2 regions of the Actinoplanes sp. NPDC049316 genome follow, and region 1 is predicted to be linked to the other one. Evidence: riboswitches for the same ligand, from Rfam matches in the RefSeq annotation. Region 1 holds a riboswitch; the other holds the start of a gene.
What was found. Region 1 has a riboswitch for FMN ahead of ribD (bifunctional diaminohydroxyphosphoribosylaminopyrimidine deaminase/5-amino-6-(5-phosphoribosylamino)uracil reductase RibD). Riboswitches for the same ligand answer to the same signal wherever they lie in the genome.
Positions count from the first base shown of each region.

Region 2: another riboswitch for FMN. It lies ahead of AB0K03_RS18280 (nicotinamide mononucleotide transporter family protein); the one in region 1 lies ahead of ribD (bifunctional diaminohydroxyphosphoribosylaminopyrimidine deaminase/5-amino-6-(5-phosphoribosylamino)uracil reductase RibD).

Region 1 is NZ_JBFAQM010000020.1:69,202-76,512, reverse strand. Features, by position in the region: gene AB0K03_RS26880 (transcription antitermination factor NusB) at 1-1,159, shown strand, start outside; gene AB0K03_RS26875 (sulfotransferase family protein) at 1,524-2,150, shown strand; gene AB0K03_RS26870 (septum formation family protein) at 2,386-3,252, opposite strand; gene rpe (ribulose-phosphate 3-epimerase) at 3,319-3,996, shown strand; gene AB0K03_RS26860 (response regulator) at 3,993-5,015, shown strand; FMN riboswitch at 5,077-5,257, shown strand; gene ribD (bifunctional diaminohydroxyphosphoribosylaminopyrimidine deaminase/5-amino-6-(5-phosphoribosylamino)uracil reductase RibD) at 5,426-6,511, shown strand; gene AB0K03_RS26850 (riboflavin synthase) at 6,521-7,123, shown strand; gene AB0K03_RS26845 (bifunctional 3,4-dihydroxy-2-butanone-4-phosphate synthase/GTP cyclohydrolase II) at 7,113-7,311, shown strand, end outside.
Region 2 is NZ_JBFAQM010000010.1:188,470-195,780, reverse strand. Features, by position in the region: gene AB0K03_RS18300 (lipase) at 1-189, shown strand, start outside; gene AB0K03_RS18295 (ABC transporter permease) at 182-1,012, opposite strand; gene AB0K03_RS18290 (ABC transporter ATP-binding protein) at 1,009-1,917, opposite strand; gene AB0K03_RS18285 (hypothetical protein) at 1,914-3,026, opposite strand; gene AB0K03_RS18280 (nicotinamide mononucleotide transporter family protein) at 3,180-3,896, opposite strand; FMN riboswitch at 3,969-4,099, opposite strand; gene AB0K03_RS18275 (serine/threonine-protein kinase) at 4,341-6,002, shown strand; gene AB0K03_RS18270 (glycoside hydrolase family 3 C-terminal domain-containing protein) at 6,216-7,311, shown strand, end outside.

The sequences.
Region 1 (7,311 bases):
GCGTGAGGTGTCACGCATCGACCCGCCGGCCCGTGACGCGCTGCGGCTCGGCGCGTACCAGTTGCTCTTCACCAGGGTGCCCGCCCACGCGGCCGTGAACCAGACCGTGGACCTGGTCCGGTCGGTCGCGCCCGGCGCGGCCGGCTTCTCGAACGCGGTGATGCGCGGCATCTCCGAGACCAGCCTCGACGACTGGCTGGCGCGCGTGGCGCCGGACTACGAGCAGGATCCGATCGGCAACCTCGCCGTCGTGCACAACCACCCCGAGTGGATCATCCGGTCGTTCGCGGAGTCGCTCGGCGGCGACCTGGAGGACACGGCGCGCCTGCTCATCGAGGACAACCAGCCGCCGGTCGTACACCTGTGCGCCCGCCCCGGCCGCTCCGACGCCGTCGATCTCGCCGACGAGGTGGGCGGGGTGCCGGGCGCGTTCTCGCCGTACGCGGTCTACCTCAACGGCGGCTCGCCGGGCGACCTCGCGGCCATTCGGGACGGCCGCGCCCACGTGCAGGACGAAGGCTCGCAGCTGGTGGCGGCGGCGCTGCTGGCCGCGCCGGTCGAGGGCCGCGACACCCGCTGGCTGGACCTGTGCGCCGGCCCCGGCGGCAAGACCGGCCTGCTCGGCTCGATCGCCGCGCTGCGCGGCGCCGACGTCACCGCGGTCGAGGTCGCCGACCACCGGGCCCAGCTGGTCGAGCAGGCCACCGTCGGTCTGCCGGTCACCGTCCTGCCGACGGACGGGCGTACGGTGGGCCGCGACCCCGACCTGGCCGAGGAGTCGTTCGACCGGGTCCTGGTCGACGCCCCGTGCACGGGTCTGGGCGCGCTGCGCCGGCGCCCGGAGGCCCGATGGCGGCGCCGGCCGGACGACCTCCCGCCGCTCACCCGCCTCCAGCGGGAGCTGCTCGTGGCGGCTCTGCGCGCGGTACGCCCGGGTGGCGTGGTGGCGTACGTGACGTGCTCCCCGCACATGGTGGAGACGCAGGTGACGGTCACCGAGGGCTCGCGCCGCAGCGGGGTCGAGGTGGACTTCGTGGACGCCCGGCCGTTGCTGCCGCCGGGCATGCCGAAGCTCGGGCCGGGGCCGACTGTGCAGCTGTGGCCGCACCGGCACGGCACGGACGCGATGTTCCTGGCGGTCCTGCGCCGCACCAGCTGAGCAATTCCGGCCGGCGGCGGCTTCGTGCCGGCGGCTTCGTGCCGGCGGCTTCGTGCCGGCGGCGGGGTGCCGGGCGCGCGCCCGACGGCGGAGCTACCCCGCACCGCACCGTGAGGAGCGGCGCGGTGGCGCCGGCTGAGCGGCCCGGTGGCTGGCCGACGGGCGCGGCCACCCGGGTGAGGTGGCGTGGCCGCCCGGGTGAGGTGGCGTGGCCGCCCGGGTGAGGTGGCGCGGTGGCGGGGTGAGCGGCCCGTGGCCGGGCGATGGGGTGCGCGACCCATGACCTGCGCGAACGTGCCGAGGCGCCCGATATCGCGTCGAAAAGTTCACTTTTCGGGTCAACAAACCCTGGTATTGATGACGGATGGATGTCATCGGAGCAGGATTCGGACGTACCGGCACACTCAGCCTCAAGGTCGCCCTCGAGCGGCTGGGTCTCGGCCCGTGCATGCACATGACGTCGCTGTTCGAAGCGCCGGAGCGCGCCGACTCGTTCCGGCGCGCCGCCGAGGGGGACGCCGGCCGCCTGCGCGAGGCCCTGGCCGGTCACCGGTCCACCGTGGACTGGCCGGGAACGTACTTCTGGCGGGAGCTGACCGCCGAGCACGCGGACGCCAAGGTGATTCTCACCGTGCGCGACCCGGACGCCTGGTACGACAGCGCCCACCGGACGATCTTCTTCGCGGCGAACCAGGCCCGGCAGGGCGGTGCCACGCCCGCCGGTCCGGTGATCGACATGATCGACGCGCTGGTCTGGGAGGGCACGTTCGGCGGCCGGTTCGCCGACCGCGCGGCCGCGGTCCGGATCTTCGAGGAGCACAACGCGGCCGTACGCCGCGAGGTGCCCGCCGGCCGGCTGCTCGAGTTCGAGGTGAAGCAGGGCTGGGAGCCGCTCTGCGCCTTCCTCGGGGTGCCGGTGCCGGACGAGCCGTTCCCGCGCACCAACGACAGCGCGGAGTTCCAGGCAAGGGTCGCCGCCGCACGCCGCTGACCACCGAAGCGGCCGGGCTGCCGCGTCGTCGGGCTGCCGCGCTGCCGGGCCGCAGGGCCGCCGGGCTGCGGGGCTGCCGCGCCGCCGGGCTGCGGGGCTGCCGGGCTGCCGCGCCGCTGGTCCCCTGGTCGGCCGGGCCGCCGGATCGCCACCCGGCCGGCCCCGGCCGCACGAGCACGCGCCGGTGCGAGCCCCTCGGTCGACGGCCAGGACGCCCGGCCCGGCGTCCTGGCCGTCAGTCGACGGGCAGGACCTCCGGTCCGGCGTCCTTCAGTGACCGCGTCAGCGTGCGCTCGGCGAAGTAGATGAAGCAGCGCACCCGCCGCTCGCCCGCCAGCCATTCCGTGCGGGTCGGGTTGTAGGAGATCCACCCGCTGCGGTACTGCATGTCCGAGTCGTCCGGCAGGCGGGCGAAGCGGGCGATCACGCTGCGGCAGCCCGCGGCGGCGCGGGCCGTGCCGGATTCGAGGGCCGCGTACGAGATGTCCGGGGCCTGCCAGAGGCCGGCGAACTCGGCGCGGTGCCTGCTCGTGCACGGTACGGGCTTCATCTCGGTGACCGTCTCGCCCTTGACCGACGGGGCGAAGCAGCCCAGCCGGAGCGGGGACGGGCCGGCGAGCTCCCCCTCGAGACTTCCCGCGCGTCCGCTCTGGCCGTACCCGTCGAGGTCGGACTGGGTGACGTCGCAGCGGAACCAGCGCGCGCCGCCGGACCAGGCCTGACGGGTCGGCCAGACCACGTGGACCGCGAGGCGGGCGGCGCGCCATTGGCCGCCGAGGAAGTCCACCGCCTGGTCCGCGCATTCCCGGTAGGCCGCCTTCGCGCCGGGCGTGCCCGCCGCCGGTGCCACGTCGGCGTCGGCGGCCGTGCCGACGGCGAAGGTCTCGCTGACGTGCACCTGGGCGCAGTCCAGCGGGCGGTAGCCGGCGGCCGCCTCCGTCTGGGTGAGGCTCGCGTGGCACAAGCCGGCCTGCGGGCGGAACGGCGCGGGTGCGGACGGCAGCGCCCAGCCGTCGGTCAGGTCGCCGTCGGTGCCGTCGGGGGGCGCGGTGGTGCAGCCGGCGGCGAGAAACACCACCAGCAGGTACGCGAAGTGCCGCATGCCAGCCTCCCCGGGAGAACTCCATGAGTATCCCGGGCGCCGCGCACGAGGCCATACACTTCACCGGTGGAGTCATCGCCGATCATCGCCCCCAGCATCCTCGCCGCCGACTTCGCGCGCCTCGCCGACGCGGTGCACGACATCGAGGGTGCGGCCGACTGGGTGCACGTGGACGTCATGGACAACCACTTCGTGCCCAACCTGACCATCGGCCTGCCGGTCGTGGAGAGCCTGCGCAAGGCGACCACGATCCCGTTCGACGTGCACCTGATGATCACCGACCCGGAGCGCTGGGCGCCCGGGTACGCGGAGGCCGGCGCGTACAACGTGACGTTCCACGCCGAGGCCTGCGAGAACCCGGTGGCGCTGGCCAAGACGCTGCGGGCGGCGGGGGCGAAGGCGGGGGTGGCGATCGACCGGGACACGCCCGTCGAGCCGTACCTGGAGCTTCTGCCCTATCTGGACACCCTGCTGATCATGACGATCAAGGCGGGCTTCGGCGGCCAGAAGTTCCTGCCGGAGATGCTGGACAAGGTCCGCGACGTGCGGCGCCGGATCACCGCCAAGGACCTGCAGGTGCGCCTGGAGGTGGACGGCGGCATCGCGGCCGATACGATCGAGCAGGCCGCCGCGGCCGGCGCCGACGCGTTCGTGGCGGGCACCGCCGTGTACGGCGCCGACGACCCCGCCGAGGCGGTCCGCAAGCTGCGGGCCCTCGCCGAGCGTTCCCTGGCGCACTCATGAGCACCGGTGTCGTCCGGCGCGCCGGCGACGGGCCGGGCAGCGAGCCCGAGGAGAAGCGCGACCTCATCATGGTCGTGGACGACGACGCCGACATCGCCGGGTTCGTCGCGTTCAACCTCGAGGTGCACGGCTTCGACGTGGTCCGGGCCTGCAACGGCCAGGAGGCGCTGGAGCTGATGGAGACCCGTCGCCCCGACCTGGCGGTGGTGGACTGGATGATGCCGCAGATGGACGGCGTGGAGCTGACCCGCCGGCTGCGTGCCGAGCCGCTCACCTCCGCGCTCCCGGTGATCATGCTGACCGCCAAGGGCATGACCGTGGACAAGGTCGTCGGCCTGACCGCGGGCGTCGACGACTACCTCGTGAAGCCGTTCGACACCGCGGAGCTGATCGCCCGGGTCTCCTCGACGCTGCGGCGCAACAAGGAGTTCCGCGAGGTGTCGCCGCTGACCGGCCTGCCCGGCAACGCCCGCGTCACCCGCGAGATCGCGGACCGGATGAAGGCGAGCGGCGACTTCTCGGTCGGCTACGTCGACATCGACCGGTTCAAGCCGGTCAACGACGTGTACGGCTTCGACCGCGGCGACGAGTTCATCACCGTGCTGGCCCGCAGCCTGCACCGCGCCGCGGCCGCCGCCGGGCGCCCGCCGGTGTTCCTGGGCCACATCGGCGGCGACGACTTCGTGTTCATCTGCCACCCCGACCAGGTGCTGCCGCTGACCAAGCACATGGTCACCGACTTCGAGGCCTCCGCCGACCAGCTGTACGACCCCGAGGACGCGCAGCGCGGCTACATCGAGGTGCCGGACCGCCGCGGCGGCAAGCAGCGCGCCGCGCTGGTCACGCTCTCGATCGGCGTCGCGCAGTCCATCGCGGGCGGCCGGTTGTACGACGACCACCGCGCCGTCGTGGCAGTCGCGTCCGAGATGAAGAAGGTGGCCAAGAGCCAGCCGGGCTCGTACGTGGCCATCGACCGCCGGCGCAGCGACTCGGACCTGGACGACGAACCGACCCTGTGACGTGGGTCGCCCGGCAGGTGGCAGATCGCGCAGGACGTGGAAGACTGGCCGGTGACCCACCACGCGCTGGCGGGACTCGGTGAAATTCCGAACCGGCGGTGATCCTTCCCCCACGGGAAGGTAAGCCCGCGACCCGGACGTCGAACCTCGGCGGCCGGTGGACCTGGTGAGACTCCGGGGCCGACGGTTGATCGACCGGCACACGCCGATCGGTCAGACAGTCCGGATGGGAGACAGCGCGCGGAACAGGACCGAGGTGTCCGCGGGTCGGCCCGTCCGGGCGCAGTGCCGGGCGAGCCGGCGCCGTACCCTCGCCCGGGGCGCGCGAAGCGTACCCTGATGTCCGGTTCCCGGCTTATTTCCCTCACCTTCCGGCGCGTGACCGTACCGCGTCAGGGAAGGGCTGAGAGATGGTCACCGAGGACGAGGCGATGCGCCGCGCGATCGCGCTTGCCGCCCGGGGCCTCGGCACCACCAGCCCCAACCCGGTCGTCGGCTGCCTGCTGCTCAGCGCCGACGGCGAGGTGGTCGGTGAGGGCTTCCACGCGTACGCGGGCGGCCCGCACGCCGAGATCGTGGCGCTGGCCCAGGCCGGCGACCGCGCCCGCGGCGGAACGGCGGTGGTCACGCTGGAGCCCTGCAACCACACCGGGCGCACCGGGCCGTGCGCCCAGGCCCTGATCGCCGCCGGCATCACCCGGGTGGTCATCGCGGTCGACGACCCGACGCCGGTCGCGGCCGGGGGAGCGGCGACGCTGCGAGCCGCCGGGGTGCAGATCGAGACGGGGGTACGCCGGCCGGAGGCCGAGGCCGGCAACGTGGCCTGGCTGACCGCCGTGCGCCGGGGCCGCCCGTACGTGACGTGGAAGTACGCGGCCACCCTCGACGGGCGCTCAGCGGCGGCCGATGGCACCAGCATGTGGATCACCTCGGAGCCGGCCCGCCGCGACGTGCACCGGCTGCGCAGCACCGTCGACGCCATCGTCGCGGGGGTCGGCACGGTGCTCGCCGACGATCCCCAGCTCACCGTCCGCGATCTGCGCGACGGCAGCCTCGCGATCAAGCAGCCGCTGCGGGTGGTGGTCGACTCCTCCGGGCGTACCCCCGGCAAAGCGCGCGTGCGCGACGCCGCCGCGGAGACCTGGATCGCGACGGCGGCCGCGGTCGGCGCCGGACCCGACGGCCACGTCGACCTGTCCGCCCTGCTGCGCGAGCTGTTCACCCGCGGCGTCCGCGCGGTCCTGCTCGAGGGCGGCCCGACGCTGGCGGGCGCGTTCCTCGCCGCGGGCCTGGTCGACCGGGTCGTCGGCTACGTCGCGCCCAAGCTGCTCGGCGCCGGACGCGCGGCCCTGGTCGACGCGGGCGTCACCACGATCGCCGAGGCGATCGACCTGGACCTGATCGAGATCACGCAGATCGGCCCCGACCTGCGCTTCGTAGCATCACTTCGGCCCAAGCCATCCGACCACCCCGCCCACCACCCACAAACGGATTGAGGCAGCCATATGTTCACCGGCATCGTCGAGGAACTGGGTGAGGTCGTGCGCCTCACCGACGCGGGGGACGACTCGGCGCTCATCGCCGTACGCGGACCACTGGTCACGTCGGACGCCCGGCATGGGGACTCCATCTCGGTCAACGGGGTCTGTCTCACGGTCATCGAGGCCACGGACGGCGTCTTCACGGCCGACGTCATGGGCGAGACCCTCAAGCGCTCCTCGCTCGGCGCGCTGCGCGAGGGCAGCCCGGTCAACCTGGAGCGCGCGGCGACCGTCGGCTCGCGGCTCGGCGGGCACCTCGTGCAGGGCCACGTCGACGGGGTCGCCACGATCCTCTCCCGCGAGCCCGCCGAGCAGTGGGAGGTGCTGCGCTTCTCGCTGCCTTCCGAGCTGTCGCGCTACGTCGTGGAGAAGGGTTCGATCACCGTCGACGGCGTCTCGCTGACCGTCATGGAGGTCACCGCCGACTCGTTCGCGGTCGGGCTGATCCCGACCACGCTCAAACTCACCGTGCTGGGCTCCAAGGCACCCGGCGACCCGGTGAACCTCGAGGTCGACGTCATTGCCAAGTACGTCGAGAAGATGCTGGGAGACCGCAATGCTCGCTGATGTGCGCCGGGCCGTGGCCGACATCGCCGCCGGCCGTCCCGTGATCGTGGTCGACGACGAGGACCGCGAGAACGAGGGTGATCTGATCTTCGCCGCCGAGCACACCACGCCGGAACTGGTCGCGTTCATGGTGCGGTACACCTCGGGCTACATCTGCGTGCCGCTGACCGAGGAGGAGGCGGACCGGC
Region 2 (7,311 bases), on a different contig from region 1:
GACGAGACCGTGCAGCCGCCGGACTCCGCGCGGCTGGACGGCGCGGTCAACGTACCCCTGCAGAGCGTGTGCCCGCGGCGGGAGGTCTCGCACAGCGGGCTGCCCACCGACCCGGCCGTGACCGCCCTGGTGATCGCCGCGCTCGGCACCGCGCCGCTGGCGGCGCCGCAGGCCTGCCCGGTCAGTTGACGACGTCGCGGGTGAGGAAGTTCGCCCACGCCATGCCGAGCAGCACGACGAGGTAGACCAGCTGGATGCCGGCGCCGCGTTCGATGTCACGCCAGAGCACGGGGTCGCGGAAGAAGTCGATCCAGGCCAGCCAGTAGCGCGTCGGCAGGTACGGCCGCACCGCCGCGGCCGCGTCCAGCGTGACCAGCACCTGGCTGGTGACCAGCACCGCGAGCGCGCCCATCGCGGCGCCCAGCGCGGAGTCGGTGACTGTGGACAGGAACAGGGCGATCGCGGCCACGCTGAGCATGCTGATGACGATGTACGCGACCGTGCCCAGCATCCGCAGCGCCAGCCCGGCCGGGGTGATCGTGACCCCGGACAGCGAGGTGACGTCGGCGGGCAGCGCCACCCCGGCCGACGGCTGCGACCCGAACAACGCCAGGCCGGTCACATACGACGTGAGCAGCACCGCCACGATCGCGAACAGCACGAACACGATCAGCGCGATCAGCTTGGCGGCCAGCAGCCGGGTCCGGCCGACCGGGCGGATCAGCAGGTAGCGCAGGGTGCCCGTGGTCGCCTCGCCGGCCACCGCGTCGCCGGCCAGCACCGCCACCGACACCGGCAGGAACACCGGCATGACCAGCGCCATCGCCGCGGCCGGGTACAGGGCGCCGTTGCTCAGCACGGCGGACAGGAACGCGCCGCCCTGCCCGGGCGGCGGCGGCACCCGGGTGGTCGCGAGGAAGATCGCGACGATCAGCGGCAGGGCGCAGAGCAGGCCCGTGATCACGTACGTGCGCGGCCGGCGGAACAGCTTCGCGAGCTCGACCGCGATCATGCCGCCTCCACCCGGTCGGCGCTGGTCGTCGTCATGTCCAGGACCACCTGTTCGAGCGAGCGCCGCTCGGGCGCGAACTCGGTGACCGGTATCCCGGCGGCGACGAGCTCGGCGTTGAGCGCGGCGGGATCGGCGTGCCGCACGGTCAGCGTGTGCCCGTCGCGGCCCTCGACCCGGCCGTCGAGCAGCGCCACCACGCGCTCGGGCTCCGGGCTGCCCACGACCACCCGCCCGGTCGGGCGGCGCAGCGTGGCCAGGTCCTCCTGGAGCACCAGCCGGCCCCGGTCCATCACGCCGACGCGGGTGCAGAACGCGTCGATCTCGGCGAGCAGGTGGCTGGAGAGCAGCACGGTGGTGCCGTTCGCGTTGAGCTCGGTGAGCAGGTCGCGGACCTCGCGGATGCCCCGCGGGTCGAGACCGTTGGTGGGCTCGTCCAGCACCAGCAGCCGCGGGCGGCGCAGCAGCGCCGAGGCCAGGCCCAGCCGCTGGCGCATGCCCAGCGAGTACGCCCGCACGGGCCGCCGGTCCACCCCGGCCAGGCCCACCCGCTCGAGGACCTCGTCGACCCGGCGGCGGCGGTCCCGGCGGCTCCCGCCCGGCCCGGCCGCGTCGAACAGCCGCAGGTTGGCCCGCCCGGACAGGTGCGGGTACGCGCCCGGCCCCTCCACCATGGCCCCGATCTGCGGCAACACCTCGCCGACCCGGCGCGGCACCGGCCGGCCCAGCACCTCGATCTCGCCGCGGGTCGCGAACACCAGCCCGAGCAGCATCCGCACGAGCGTGGTCTTGCCGGAGCCGTTCGGGCCGAGCAGCCCGTACCGGTCGCCCTCGCGCACGTCGAGGTGCACGCCGTCGACCGCGGTGAGGCGCCCGTACCGTTTGGTCAGGTCGCGGGTGACGATCATGCCGGCCCTCCGGCGAGCTCGGTGGCGACCCGCCGCAGCAGCGCGGGCTGGACGAGCCCGGCGACGAGATAGGTCCGGTCGGCGCGGACGGCCAGCACGGTGAGCAGGCCGGTGGACAGGACGGTGGCCTCGCCCGACGGGACGGTCACGGCCTGCCCGTACGTCCGCAGCCGCCCGTACGTGCGGTAGCCGAGCCGGCCGGGCAGCGCCACGACCGCGAACTGCGCGAGCCCGGCGCCGTACGCCCCGGCGGCGGCGACGGGGGTGGCCCGGCGCGGCGACCCGGCCAGCCGATCCGGCAGCCCACCGCCGCCCAGCCGGTCGATCGCGCCGAGGATGTCCGAGGTGTCGGTCACGGTGAAACCCATGCCCTCCACGGGCGCCGGGGGAGCCAGGACCGCCGGGTCCGGGGCGCCCAGGCGCACCTCGAGGAAGCGGGTGACGAACACCGGCCTGCTGCCGCCGCGGGCCGTGACCTCCACCTGCAGCGGCAGCCCGGTGCCCGGATCCGCCCACAGGTCCACGTGCGCCACGGTCGTGTCCACGGCCGCCGGCACGATCCGCAGCCCGGCCGCGGCGATCCCGGCGACCCGCCGCGCGGGCAGCGGCGTGAACCGGTCCCCGGCGGCCAGGCCGAGCAGCCGGGTCCCGAGCGCGGGCGGCGTGACGTCGGCGCCGCGGGGCAGCCGCACCGGCTGGGCGCCGACGATCCGGGTCAGCTGGTTCTGCCCGTAGTCCCAGGCGTACTGCGCCTCGGGGGTCTGGTAGAGGTCCCGTTCCGCGGCCTCGTCGATCACGTCCACCCGCCAGCGGTCCGGGGCGGCGTACCAGGTGCGCAGCTCGGTGGTGCCGGTGACCAGCGACGTCACCTGCTCGAGGTCCGGCAGGGCGGGCAGGGGGAGCAGGCCGCTGCTGAGCGCGTACCCCTCATGGGCCTGCCGCCCGGAGGCGGCGATCCGCTCGCGCAGCGTCGCGAGATCGACGGCGGCGGCCCGGACCGGTCTCAGCCCGGCCAGCGCGGGGATGCTGCACAGCACGGCGACGGCGGCCAGCACGACGGCCCACCGCAGGCGAGCCTGCGCGGCGACGACGGTTCGGAGCACGCCCATGGTCCCGCCAACGTACCCGGCGGACCGCCCGCCCTGCCCCTACGCGGGAAGGCGCTGCGCCCAGTGCACCTGCCCGTCGGGGCCCACGCCGATCAGCACCAGCATCACATCGTCGAGGGCGTGACCGCCGCCCCTACCGCACGCCCGCCGGCCTCACGCGACCGTTTCCATGGTGGGCGAGTCGACGCGTTGCGGCTGCTCCTTGCGGGAGATGCGCAGCCAGACCACGAAGCCCCAGACCACGAAGCCCGCGTACACCGCGTACAGGATCGCGGAGGGGTAGTAGCGGAAGTGCAGGAGCTCCGGGACGCCCACCAGGTCCACCGCGAGCCAGCAGAGCCAGAAGTCGACCCAGCCGCGGGCCATCGCGTACGTGGCCAGGATCGAGCCGACGAAGATCCAGGAGTCCGCGAGGTAGTACCACCAAGGGACCGGGAAGCCCGCCCCGACCGCGCGGAAGACGTAGAAGCACAGGACCACCGCGGCGAGCGCGAGCGGGATGAAGACGGCGCGCTGCGCCCCGGTCGCCCAGCGGGGTGTCACCGCCGCGCCGCCCGCGGTGTGCCTGTTCTGCCGCCAGCGCCACCAGCCGTAGACGCTCGTGGCGATGAAGAAGACCTGGCGGGACGCCTGGCCGTAGAGCGGGGTGCCCTGGTCGTTGCCGAGCGCCTGGCCGAGGAAGACGGTGAACAGCAGCACGTTGCCGACGATGCCGACGGGCCACGCCCAGGCGCTGCGGCGCAGGCCGAACAGCGCCGAGCCCAGGCCGAACGCGTTGCCGACGATCTCGCGCCAGTAGATCGCCTGCGTGTCCGTGACCTGCCATTTGGCGTCGTAGAACGCGGTGAGCAGGGTGTCGAGCCAGTGCATCGGGGCCCACCTCCACAGGTCAGCGAAGGTGCACGCCGGGGGGGCGACCGCGCACGCGGGTGGTCCGGGCGTCCGCGTGCTGCCTCCCATCCGGACTTTCACCGTCGGTCCCGGAATTCCACCGGGTCAACCGGCCGCCGGCTGCGGTCGGGTCGCGGACTGTCACCGCCGGTTCGGACTTTCACCGACCCCGGAGCACGCTGAACGTTTGCTGCTGATTCGGATCGTAGTCCTGCTCGCCGCGGGAGCCGGGACAAGCGACGAACGCCACATCGGCGGCCCGGGATCATCCCTGCCCAACGAGGCGGCGGACCGCCGGTGACGGGCCGGGCGGGATGCTCGCGCTTCATGACAGATCGGGCGTACGCCCATTGCCGGGCACCCGCATCGACGGCCACCATCGTCCGCGCCCCGACGAGGAGACGTGGAAGGACACCACCCGGTTTGAACGGCGACGTCGCGACGATGGATCTCAGCGGACGGTGCGTGGGCAGCTCGTACGTGCTCATCTGCCCCGTGGGGCAGGGCGCCACCGGCGTCGTGTGGCGCGGGCTGGAGAGCACCTCCGGCGACCAGGTGGCGGTGAAGCTGCTGCACGAGGGCCTGCTGCGCCAGCCCAAGCTGGTCACGCGGTTCGTGCAGGAACGCTCGATCCTGAAGATGCTGCGGCACGAGCGGATCGTGGGCGTCCGGGACCTGTTCAGCGTGGGGGAGTCCCTCGGGCTGGCGATGGACTTCGTCGGCGGCGGAAGCCTGCGGCAGCGGCTCCGCTCCGCCGGCACGCTGGAACCCGCCGAGGCGGCCCGGCTGCTCGCGCAGGTGTGCGCCGCGCTCGGGCAGGCGCACGCGCTGGGTGTCGTGCACCGCGACGTCAAACCGGACAACATCCTGCTGCACGGCGACGAGGAGCGGCCGGACGTCAAGCTGACCGACTTCGGCATCGCGCGGATCCTGGACACACCCGGGGTGACGACCCCGCACGCGGTCATCGGGACGCCGTACTACATGGCCCCCGAGGTGATCAGCGGCCGCGATGCCACCCCGGCCGCGGACGTGTACGCGCTCGGTGTCGTCCTGCACGAGCTGGTGACCGGGCGGACCCCGTACACGGGTGAGCCGTTCGCCGTGCTGCGCGGGCACCTGGACGAGGCGCCGCAGCGCCCGGACGGGATGCCGGATCCGGTGTGGACGGTCGTCTCGGCCTGCCTGGACAAGGACCCGGCGCGGCGCCCGGCCGCCGATGAGCTGGAGCGGACGCTCGGCGGCCTCTGCGGCGACCTGCGTGGGGTGCCCGCGATGACCGCCCCGCCCGCGGAGGCGCCGCCGGAGCCGAAATCGCAGGTACGCGCGGTTCCTGCCGCTCCCGCGCGGCAGCAGCGGCCGAAGCGGCGGCCGCCGAACCGGCCGGGCAGCTGGGCGTGGGGACGCCGGGCGGCGCTCGTGGCGCTGGTCGGCGGTGCGCTGACCGCGTCCGGCGTCACCGGCTTCCGGGCCTGGCTGCAGGACCGTGACACGGCCGCCACGGCGGCGGTGCTGCCCGGGCTGCCGGTCACCGGCGCCGGCAGCGCGCCTCGCGCGCCGCGGTCCAGGGCGGCGCTCGGGGTGCCGGGCGCGGCCACCCCCGGCGAAGCGGCCGCGGCCGCACCGTCGCCGGCACCGTCTCAGCAGGAGTCCGGCGACCCGGCGGCGCGGGTGTCGGCGGCCGTACGGCTGCCGGGCGGCGCGGCCGGCGCCGAGGCCGAGGTGCGGTTCGGCCCGTACGAGTGCGGTGCGGCGTTCACCTGGGACATCGGGCATCCCGTCCTCGCCCAGCCCTGCCAGGCGCTGGGCGGCAAGGTGCGGGTCAAGGGCCGGATCGAGGCGACGCCCGGGGTGCAGGCCGACGTGACTCTGACCGTCCAGGACGCGCGCACCGACGAGGTCGTCGCCGGACCGCACACCTGCGCGGCCCTGATGTTCACCGACTCCGCGCTGGAACACACGTGCGGTCCGGTCGACCTCGAGGCGCCGCGCGGCGGCCGGTACGTCGTGGTGGAGACGTGGCGCTACACCGGGCGGTCGCTGCTGCCCGGCGGCACGACCCGGGGCGCCGAGTTCGACTGGTGAGACCGCCGCGCGGCTGTTGCCTTCGCATCGTGTGACATCTATGGTTGGCAACCATCCACTGTATTTCGCCGTTGTTACCGACAACCGTCTCGTCGAAGCGCTTCGACTGATTGTTTAACCACCGCTGACCAGCGGTTTCCATCTGGACGCAACCTTTCTGGTATCGGTGCCGGAAAGGCGATTCAGCGTGTCCTCGACGCAAAGGACCGTGCCATGCGAAAGGCCTTCGTCCGCCGTGGCGTCGCCGCGCTCGCCCTCGCCGTGCTGGCCCTGCCCGGGCTGCCCGGCGCCGCGCTGGCCGCGCCCGCGTACCCCTTCCAGAACCCGCGGCTGAGCCTCGAGCGGCGCGTCGACGACCTCGTCGGCCGGCTCACGCTCGACGAGAAGATCTCCCTGCTGCACCAGTACCAGCCGGCGATCCCGCGGCTCGGCATCAAGCTCTTCAAGGCCGGGACCGAGGCGCTGCACGGCGTCGCCTGGTCCAACGACGCCGACAACGACGGCGCCGTGGTCACCGCGAGCGGCACGTCCTTCCCGCAGCCCGTCGGGCTCGCCAGCACCTGGGACCCCGCGCTGCTGCGGCGGGTGGGCTCGGTCGTGGGCGACGAGGCGCGCGGCTACCACGCGCAGAACGACCGGGTGTGGGGGCTGAACCTGTGGGCGCCCGTGGTCAACCCGCTGCGCGACCCGCGATGGGGACGCAACGAGGAGGGCTACTCCGAGGACCCGCTGCTGACCGGGGCGATCTCCACCGCGTACGGCAAGGGCCTGACCGGCGACGACCCGCGCTACCTCAAGACCGCGCCGACGCTCAAGCACTACCTGGCGTACAACAACGAGGCCGGGCGCGACGTCACCTCCTCGAACGTGCCGCAGCGGGTGCTCAACGAGTACGACCGCGCCGCGTTCAAGCCCGCCCTGCAGGCCGGCGCCGCCACCGGCGTGATGAGCTCGTACAACCTGGTCAACGGCCGGCCCGCCACGGTGGACCCGGACCTCGGCGGGCTGCTGCGCCGGTGGAGCGACCAGCCGCTGTTCAACGTCAGCGACGCGTACGCCCCGTACAACCTGACCGGCTCGCAGCAGTACTTCGCCACCCAGCCCGAGGCGAACGCCGCCGTCGTCAAGGCCGGCAACGACAGCTTCACCGTGGACAACGCGAACGGGCAGCCCACGGTCGACGCGATCAAGACAGCGCTGGCCCAGGGACTGCTCACCGAGCACGACATCGACGAGGCCGCCGGGCACGCGCTGAGCATCCGCTTCCGCCTCGGCGAGTTCGACCCCGACGGCGGCCCGTACGCGAGGA